DNA from 2 places in the Massilia sp. X63 genome. Region 1 is predicted to be linked to the other one. Evidence: predicted binding sites of a transcription regulator. Region 1 holds the regulator's gene; the other holds the start of a gene.
What was found. Region 1 encodes sigma-54, which starts transcription at its own class of promoters, with help from an activator protein. Its sites were predicted from a motif close to TGGCANGNAANCTGCTTT; they were not measured.
Positions count from the first base shown of each region.

Region 2: the regulator sigma-54 is predicted to act here: its motif matches at 2,775-2,792, upstream of AB3347_RS05525 (PEP-CTERM sorting domain-containing protein).

Region 1 covers NZ_JBFTEF010000011.1:100,124-104,989, reverse strand. Annotated here, with positions in the region: gene lptA (lipopolysaccharide transport periplasmic protein LptA) at 1-267, shown strand, start outside; gene lptB (LPS export ABC transporter ATP-binding protein) at 264-1,049, shown strand; gene AB3347_RS19790 (RNA polymerase factor sigma-54) at 1,065-2,549, shown strand; gene raiA (ribosome-associated translation inhibitor RaiA) at 2,609-2,962, shown strand; gene AB3347_RS19780 (enoyl-CoA hydratase/isomerase family protein) at 3,114-4,199, shown strand; gene rapZ (RNase adapter RapZ) at 4,235-4,866, opposite strand, start outside.
Region 2 covers NZ_JBFTEF010000002.1:299,707-304,572, forward strand. Annotated here, with positions in the region: gene ctaD (cytochrome c oxidase subunit I) at 1-1,866, shown strand, start outside; gene AB3347_RS05520 (hypothetical protein) at 1,870-2,205, shown strand; gene AB3347_RS05525 (PEP-CTERM sorting domain-containing protein) at 2,243-2,731, opposite strand; gene AB3347_RS05530 (sorbosone dehydrogenase family protein) at 2,921-4,240, opposite strand; gene AB3347_RS05535 (MFS transporter) at 4,338-4,866, opposite strand, start outside.

The DNA.
Region 1 (4,866 bases):
TGGGTCGAGGGCCAGGCCCAGCGCATCGAATACGACGAGCGCGCCGAGCTGGTGAAGCTGTTCACCAACGCCGAGGTGCGCGAACTGGAGAACGGCCGCATGACCAACGAGATCAAGGGGCCGTTCATCTCCTACGACAACCGCCGCGAAGTCGCGCAGGTGCGCAACGACGCCAGCGGCGCCAGCAAGGTGGGCGGCGGGCGCGGCACCCTGATCATCGCGCCGCGCCGCACCACGGCCCCAGCCAGCGAAGGCGCCAAGCAATGACCGAAGCGATGAGCGCAAGCACGACGACACTGGCGCGCGAAGGCTGCAGCACCCTGATCGTCAAGGGCCTGCAGAAGAGCTACGGCAAGCGCCTGGTGGTGCGCGACGTGTCGCTGCAGGTGGAATGCGGCGAAGTGGTCGGCCTGCTGGGCCCCAACGGCGCCGGCAAGACCACCTCGTTCTACATGATCGTGGGCCTGGTGCCGTCGGACGCCGGCAGCATCGACATCAACGGCACCGACATCTCGAGCCTGCCGATCCACCGGCGTGCGGTGCTGGGCCTGTCCTACCTGCCGCAGGAAGCCTCGGTGTTCCGCAAGCTGACGGTGGAGGAGAACATCCGCGCCGTGCTGGAACTGCAGCGCGTGGACGGCAAGCCGCTGTCCAAGGACCAGATCAACGAGCGCCTCGACACGCTGCTGGCCGAACTGCAGATCGAGAAGCTGCGCGAGAACCCGGCGCTGTCGCTGTCGGGCGGCGAGCGCCGGCGCGTGGAGATCGCGCGCGCGCTCGCGACCAATCCGCGCTTCGTGCTGCTGGACGAACCCTTCGCCGGCGTCGACCCGATCGCGGTGATCGAGATCCAGCGCATCGTGCGCTTCCTGAAGGAGCGCAACATCGGGGTCCTGATCACCGACCACAACGTGCGCGAGACGCTCGGCATCTGCGACCGCGCCTACATCATCAACCAGGGCGCCGTGCTGGCCTCCGGCCGCCCCGACGACATCATCGCCAACGAATCCGTACGGCGCGTGTATCTCGGCGAGCATTTCAGGATGTAATCAAGAGCATCGGGCATGAAACAGTCTCTCCAGCTTCGCACTTCGCAGCACCTGGCGCTCACGCCGCAACTGCAGCAGTCGATCCGGCTGCTGCAGCTGTCCACGCTCGAACTGCACCAGGAGATCGAGCAGATCCTGTCCGACAACCCCTTGCTGGAACGGCTCGACGACCCGCTCGACCGCTCGGTGCGGCTGCTGGCCGACGGCGCGATCAACAACGCGCCGGCCAATGGCGAGGCGCCGCAGCCGCAGCCGGGGCAGGAGCCGCAGGAAGGCGCCAAGCCGGAGGCCGAGGGCGTCGATGACGGCGCCCACGGCGCCGACAGCGCACACGGCGAGGCCGAGGGCGACTGGGGCATGGATGGCGGCGGCGCGCGCGGCAGCGACGACGAAGACGGCCGTCCGCAGCTGGAAGCCGAAGGCATCACGCTGCGCGAACACCTGGCGGAGCAGATCCGCCTGACCGGCTGCGGCACGCGCGACCGCGCGCTGGCCGAACTGGTGATCGACGCGCTCGACGACAACGGCTACCTGGAAGAACCGCTCGACGAGATCCACGCGCGCCTGCCGGCCGAACTCGAGATCGAGATGGACGAGCTGCGCTGCGCGCTGGCGTTGGTGCAGAGCCTGGACCCGATCGGCGTCGGCGCACGCAGCGCGGCCGAATGCCTGGCGCTGCAGATCCGCCGCATGCCGGGCGTGCCCCTGGTGACGCGGCGCCTGGCGCTGAAGATCGTCGAGGGCTATCTCACCTGGTTCGCGCAGCGCGAATACACCAAGCTGAAAAAGGCGCTCGACTGCGACGACGAAGACCTGCGCGAGGTGCAGGCCGTGGTCCGCCAGTGCAACCCGCATCCCGGCGCCGCCTTCGGTGGGGGCGTGTCGGACTACGTGGTGCCGGACGTGATCGTGCGCCGCGCCAAGGACGGCTGGCAGGTAGCGCTCAACCCGGAGGTGATGCCGAAGCTGCGCGTGAACGCCCTGTACGCCAACCTGCTCAAGCAGGGCAGGAGCGAAAGCCAGATGGGCGCGCAGCTGCAGGAAGCCAAGTGGCTGATCAAGAACATGCGCCAGCGTTTCGATACGATCCTGCGCGTTGCCGAGGCAATTGTCGAGCGCCAGCGTAACTTTTTCAGCCACGGTGCGGTTGCCATGCGCCCCCTTGTGTTACGTGAGATAGCTGATACACTAGGCCTACACGAGAGCACAATTTCCCGTGTCACAACGCAGAAATACATGCTGACCCCGCACGGCATGTTCGAGCTGAAGTACTTCTTCGGAAGCCATGTCGCCACCGAAGCGGGGGGAGAAGCCTCCTCGACGGCGATCCGCGCGCTCATTGCGCAATTGACAGGAGCAGAAGACCCTAGGAACCCTTTATCCGACAGCAAGATCGCGGAGATGCTCGGGGAACAAGGTATGGTCATTGCGCGCCGGACGGTTGCCAAGTACCGTGAAGCGCTCAAGATTCCGCCCGTCAGCCTCCGCAAATCCTTGTAATCTGCACTGCCCACACTTGCCTTGTGGCGCGGGCAGCGCGACATCTCAAAGGAGTGTGTATGAACCTCACAATCAGCGGCCACCATCTCGAAGTCACCCCCGCCATCCGTGAATACGTTCAGAATAAGCTCGAGCGCATCACCCGCCATTTCGACCACGTGATCGACACCCACGTGTTCCTCGCCATCGATAACCTTACCGAAAAAGAAAAGCGGCAGAAAGCCGAGATCAATCTCCAGGTATCGGGCAAGGTCCTGCATGTGGCCAGTGCCGCGCAAGACCTCTACGCGGCGATCGACACGCTGATGGACAGGCTGGACAGACAGGTTCTGAAACACAAATCCATGTTGCAAAACCATAATCACGTGGCGCACAAGCGCCTTCCGGACAACGGAGAAGCTGCCGCTGCGTAACGCGTTGTTTGCGAACCAGCCGTAGCACAACAGCAAGGGCGTCTAAGGGGGCGCCCTTTTTGCATCTGTACGGCGCTGTTACTTTTCTGCGCTTCCGGTTTTACGCCGGAGTTCTGTAGAATGCATGTCTTTTCGACCACAGAACACCATCATGACCGACTACGTCCTGACCCGCGTGGCCAATCGCACCGGCGTCATCACGCTCGACCGGCCGAAGGCCCTGAATTCCCTCTCGCTCGACATGGTGCGTTCCCTGACCGCCATCCTGCTGCGCTGGAAAGACGATGCCGGCATCGACGCTGTGGTCATCACCAGCACCAGCGAAAAAGCCCTGTGCGCGGGCGGCGACATCCGCTTCTTCCATGAGATGGGCCATGTGGGCCCGATGGGCGGCAGTGCCCTGCTGGAAGACTTCTTTACCGAAGAATACGCGCTGAACCACCTGATCCATTTCTATCCGAAGCCGTACATCGCGCTGATGGACGGCGTGGTGATGGGCGGCGGCATGGGCATCGCCCAGGGCGGTCCGGATTGCGGCCTGCGCATCGTGACCGAGCGCACCAAGATGGCCATGCCCGAGGTGAACATCGGCCTGTTCCCGGACGTGGGCGGCAGCCACTTCCTGTCGCACGCGCCGGGCCAGCTGGGCCAGTACCTGGGCCTGACCGGCCTGACCATCGGCGCGGCCGACGCGCTCTACGTGGGGCTGGCCGACGTGTTCGTGCCGTCCGCGGCGCTGGCCGGCCTGAACGCGCTGGTCGAGTCGACCCCGGGGGCGGACCTGCCGGCGGCGATCCGCAGCTACGCGGCGCAGTATGCGGCGCAGCTGGGATCGAGCGAGCTGCAGGCGCAGCGCGGCGTGATCGACGCGCATTTCGGCGCCGCCTCGGTGGCCGCGATCATGGCCTCGCTGGCGCGCGACGAGAACCCGTTCGCGCAGAAGGCGCTGAAGGCGATGCGCCAGCGTTCGCCGCTGATGATGTGCGTGACCCGCGAGCTGTTGCTGCGCGGCGCTGCGCTGGACGTGGCGGACTGCCTGCGCATGGAGCGCAACCTGGTGCGCCGCAATTTCGAGCACGGCGAAGTGCTGGAAGGCGTGCGCGCGCTGGTGATCGACAAGGACAATGCGCCGAAGTGGAATCCGGCGACGCTGGAGGAGGTTCTGCCGTCGATGGTGGCGCGCTTCTTCGAGCCGGTGTGGCCGGAGTATGCGCACCCGCTGCGGCATCTGTCCTAGCCAGGCTGGCCGGCTTCGCCGGCCGCGCGCTCAACTCACGCCGACGCGTGCTTCGGCTGCTCGCGATGGCGCACGATCACGCGTTCGGTGGCCCCGAAATAGGCCCCCAGCCGCTCCGCCATGTACACCGAGCGGTGCTGGCCGCCGGTGCAGCCCACCGCCACCGTCAGGTAGGACCGGTTGTCGGTCTTGAACGAGGGCAGCCATTTCTCCACGAAGGCGCGGATGTCTTCCAGCATTTCGGCAGCGCTCGGCTGGGCGTCGAGGAAGGCGATCACCGGAGCGTCCTTGCCCGTGAGCGGGCGCAGCGCCAGGTCGTAATAGGGATTCGGGATGGCGCGCACGTCGAACACGAAGTCGGCGTCCAGCGGCACCCCCACCTTGAAGGCGAAGGATTCGAAGAACAGGGTCAGCGGCGCATGTTCGATGTCGGCCAGTTCCTTGATCCAGGCACGCAGCTTGTTGGCCGACAGTTCCGAGGTGTCGATCACGTGGCCCAGGTTCTCGATCGCCGACAGGCGCTCGCGTTCTTCGGCGATGCATTCGATCAGGGTACGGCGCGAGGCCGGGTTCTCGCCGGGACGCAGCTCGTGCGACAGCGGGTGGCTGCGGCGGGTCTCGGAAAAACGCGCCACCAGCGAATGCGTGCTCGAGGTCAGGAACATGA
Region 2 (4,866 bases), on a different contig from region 1:
CTGGTGGTGGCGGTGATGATCGTGTTCGCCTTCCCGGCCGTGATCGCCGGCACCGCCCTGCTGGAACTGGAGCGCGCCTTCGACTGGCCTTTCTTCATCGCCGAGCGCGGCGGCGACCCGATCCTGTGGCAGCACCTGTTCTGGTTCTTCGGCCACCCCGAGGTCTACATCATCTTCCTGCCGGCCGCCGGCATGGTCTCGACCATGATCCCGACCATCGCCGGCACCCCGCTGGTGGGACGGCGCGCCATCATCGTGGCCCTGGTCGGGGTGGGCTTCTTCAGCTTCGGCCTGTGGGCCCACCACATGTTCACGGCCGGCCTGGGCGTGCTGGAGATGAGCTTCATCTCGGCCGCCAGCATGGCGGTGGCGATCCCGACCGGCATCCAGGTGTTCGCCTGGATCGCCACGCTGTGGAACGGCCGCGTGCGCATGCACGCTCCGGCCCTGTTCCTGATGGGCTTCATGTTCATCTTCGTGCTGGGCGGGCTGACCGGCGTGATGGTGGCGGTGATTCCCTTCGACTGGCAGGTGCACGACACCTACTTCATCGTGGCCCACCTGCACTACGTCCTGATCGGCGGCATGGTGTTCCCGGTGTTCGCGGCGATGTACTACTGGCTCCCGCTGGTCAAGGGCCAGCGCCTGTCGGAGCGCATGGCGCGCTGGGTGTTCTGGCTGATGTTCGGCGGATTCAATCTGTCCTTCTTCCCGATGCACATCACGGGCCTGTACGGGATGCCGCGCCGGGTCTACACCTACGATGCGCAGATGGGCTGGGATTTCCTGAACATGCTGTCCACCGCGGGCGCCTTCGTGTTCGCCTTCGGCGTGCTGCTGTTCATCGTCGACGCCGTGCGCACCCTGCGCCGGCCCGAGAAAGAGGTCGGCAATCCCTGGAACGCGCCGACGCTCGAATGGCTCCCCTCCGAGTCCTACGGCAACCGCAGCATCCCGCGCATCAGCTCGGTCAATCCGCTGTGGGACCAGCCGACCCTGTCCGCGGAAGTCGAGCGCGGCCAGCACTACCTCCCGCAAACCGCCACCGGCCTGCGCGAAACCATCGCCACCAGTCCGGTGAGCGCCGAACCGCGCTACCTGATGGTGCTGCCCGGCGACAGCTGGCTGCCCGTGATCGCCGCTCTCGGCACCGCCGGCTTCTTCCTGCTGCTGACGGTGAAGGCGATGCTGCTGGCCTGGATCTTCGGCCTGATGGCGGTGGGCGGCACCATCGCCTGGCTGTGGCAGTCGGACCGCAAGCCGCCCATCAAGGAGGCGCGCGTGGCCGACGACCTGGTGCTGCCGGTGAATGCCAAGACCACGGCCTCGCAGTCGTGGTGGGGCACGATGGTGATGCTGGTCGTGGATGCCTGCATCTTCGCCTCCTTCGGCTACGCCTACATCCACGTGTCGATGCGCCTGCTGGTCTGCCCGCCGCCGGGCGCGGCATTGCCGGCCCTGCCCTGGCAGCTGGCGTCAAGCGGCCTGCTGCTGGCCAGCTCGGCATCGATGCTGCTGGCGGTGCGCGCGCTCGGCAAGCGGCGCCTGCCCTGGCTGGTGCTGCTGGCGCTGGGCTGCACCACGGCCGCCTTCCTGCTGGACCTGCGCGGCCACCAGTTCGCCGGCCTCGACCCGACGGCCAGCGCCTGGGCCGCCGCGATCGGCGCCCTGCTCAGCTACCAGGGCCTGCACGTGGTGGTGCTGGCGATCGCCGGTCCCTACCTGTGCCTGCGCGCCTGGCGCGGCCACCTGGGAGAGCACAGCCGCGCCACGCTCGACAATGTGGCCCTGCTGTGGCACTACACGACGCTGCAGGGCATCGCCGGCATGGCGCTGGTGCAGGTCCTGCCGCTGCTGATGGAGTAAATCATGCACGACCATTTCTTCCGGCAGCTCCTGCGCGGTACCCTGCCCTTGCTGGTCTGGGCAACCCACTTCACCTTCTGCTACCTGCTGGCGGCGGCGCAGTGCACGCCGGCCTCGATGCGCACGGAGGGGCCGGACCGCATGCTGCTCGGGGCAGCAACGGCGGCGGCGCTCGGGCTATGCCTGTGGCTGGCCTGGCGCGAGCGCGCGATCCTGCGCCCGGGCGCCGGCGCCGCAGCCGGCCTGCTCGATTGGGCGGCGGCCCTCTCGGCCCTGCTGGCGCTGGTGGGAATTACCTGGACCGGCTTGCCGCTCCTGCTGGCGGGCGGCTGCGCGTAAGCTATCGGCGTGCGTTCGGCGTCACGCGCAGGGCCGATCAGGAAGTGCGACGGCGGCGAGCGCCTGCCAAGCCGAGAACGCCCAGGCCAATCAGCGCGAGGGAGGCTGGTTCAGGTACAGCCGCCGCGACATCCGCGCGCCAGACGTAATTCACGAATTGGCTGCCGAGGCCATCCTGCACAAAAGCAGAGCGGGCGCTCTGAGCACCGCCAGGGGTGTTGTAGCCAGGCGCGCCGAGATCGAGCTTGTAGTTTTCGTCGAACTCCATTCCCCAGTGCTCGCCCCAGCCGTCATACCAACCGGTATGCGTGATCGTGGTATGGTCCCTGGAATTGACGATCGAAATGAAATAATCGGACGCCTTGCCACCGAAGATCAGTGCGGCGGCTTCCGTCGCGGAATACACTTCCGGATTGACCACCCAGGCCGGACCGTCGTTGACCTGGTATGCGCCGACGAAAGTTGGAACCGCCTGGGCGGCCAGCGAGAACGTAGCTAATGCGAGCGCGGCGAGTGCTTTTTTCATGATATCCCTAGTTTTATTGTCGAGTTGGCAGTGCAGAACGGGTTTAGCAAAAGCCATGCCACTACGCAAACGTTATAAAATTCAACTACTTGCAGCCCCCTCGTCAATACACCCTGCTCGACTGTAAAAGATCCCGACAGGGCAATTTGCTGCGTGGCGATCTCGGCCTTGACGAGGGCGGCCCGGGAACTACCGGCCGACCGGCGCCACCCGCCATACCACGTTGCCGACGTCGTCCGCCACCAGGATCGCTCCCCGCTTGTCGATGGCCACCCCGACCGGGCGCCCGAGCGCATCGCCATTCCCGTCCACGAAACCGGTCAGCAGCTCGACCGGTTTCCCGGCCGGCTTGCCCTCCCTGAACGGCACATAGACCACGTTATAGCCGGCCAGCGGCTTGCGGTTCCAGGAGCCGTGCTGGCCGATGATGGCGCCGTTCTCGAACTGCGGCAGCAGCGCACCCGTATAGAAGGCCAGGCCGAGCGCCGCCACGTGGGCGCCGAGCGCGTAATCCGGGACGATCGCCTGTTCCACCAGGTCGGGGCGCTGCGGCGTGACGCGCTCGTCGACATGCTTGCCGTAGTAGCTGTACGGCCAGCCGTAGAAGCCCCCCTCCTTCACGGAGCTCAGGTAGTCCGGCACCAGGTCGCTGCCCAGCTCGTCGCGTTCGTTCACCACGGTCCAGAGCACGCCGCTTTGCGGATGCCAGGCCATGCCGTTCGGGTTGCGCAGGCCCGATGCGAACACCCGCGTCCGGCCGGTGGCGATGTCCACTTCGAGGATGGCGGCGCGGCCGGCCTCCTTGTCGATGCCGTTCTCGGCGACGTTGCTGTTCGAGCCCACGGTGGCGTACAGCCGGCGGCCGTCCGGGCTGGCGACGATGTTCTTGGTCCAGTGATGGTTCAACGGACCGCCCGGCAGCGGCGCCACCGGCTGCGGCTGTGCGCCGATCGCGGTGTCGCCTTCGCGGTAGGGGAAGCGCACGATGCCGTCGGTGTTCGCCACGTACAGCATGTCGCCCACCAGGGCCATGCCGAAGGGCGAGTTCAGGCCCTTCAGGAAGACTGTCTTCAGCTCCGCCACGCCGTCGCCGTCGGCATCGCGCAGCAGCGTGATGCGGTTCGCGCTCGGCACCGCGGCGCCGGCCTTCGCCATCACCTTGCCCATGACGTAGCCGCGGATGCCCTTGCGGTCTTCGGGCCGCTCGGGCGCATTGGTTTCGGCCACCAGCACGTCGCCGTTGGGCAGCACGTACAGCCAGCGCGGGTGGTCGAGGCCGGACGCAAGGGCCTTCACCGCCAGGCCGGCGGCGGGGCGCGGGGCGCCGCCTGGCGGCCAGCCCCTGGCGGGTGCGATGTCGACGGTCGGGATCAGGCGCCTGACCGGCGCCTTGATGGTCGGCTGCGGGCCGACGTCGGCGCCGCTCGGCAAGATGGATTGTTCGGCACAGGCGGCAAGCAGCAGGAGCATGGCGCCCGCGGCCAGGCGGGGCAGGATGGGGTCTCGCATGGTGCTCTCCCGGGAACGACGGACGGCGTCCATTCTGGCACGATATTAGCCAGTCCGGGCACATCGCGCCGTCCGTTACCCGAGAAATACCCGGCCTTCAGGACGTTACCGCCATGCCCTCGTCGACCGTGGGAGCCGTGTCGGCCCTGCGTTGGCGCCGGCGCCGCATGACGAAGCCGGCCAGTCCGGGCAGCTGCACCAGCACCAGTACCGCAAAGGCCACGCGGTAGGCCATTGCGGGAGCGTGGCCTGCCGCGTCGGCCGTCCACAGCCCGATCATCAAGCCGAATCCCGCCTGCACCACGAAGGCGCCGATGAAGATCAGGAGGTTCAGGCAGGTCGCCGCGCGCCCGGTCAGCTCACGCGGCATCGACTGCGCGATGATCGCGTACTCGATGCCGGTGATCGTCCCGACCAGCGTAAACAGCACCGACAGCAGCTGGAAGCTCGGCGCGTAACTGACGACGAAGGCGGCCTGCACCAGCAGGAAGACGCCGATGCCGGCCGCGGCGACGTCGAGCGGGGCGATGCCGCGCTTGCCCGCCCATTCCGTGATCGTGCCCACGGCGATGGCGCCGAAGATCACCGAGGCCATGCCCATGTAGAGCAGGTAGGCCACCGCGTCG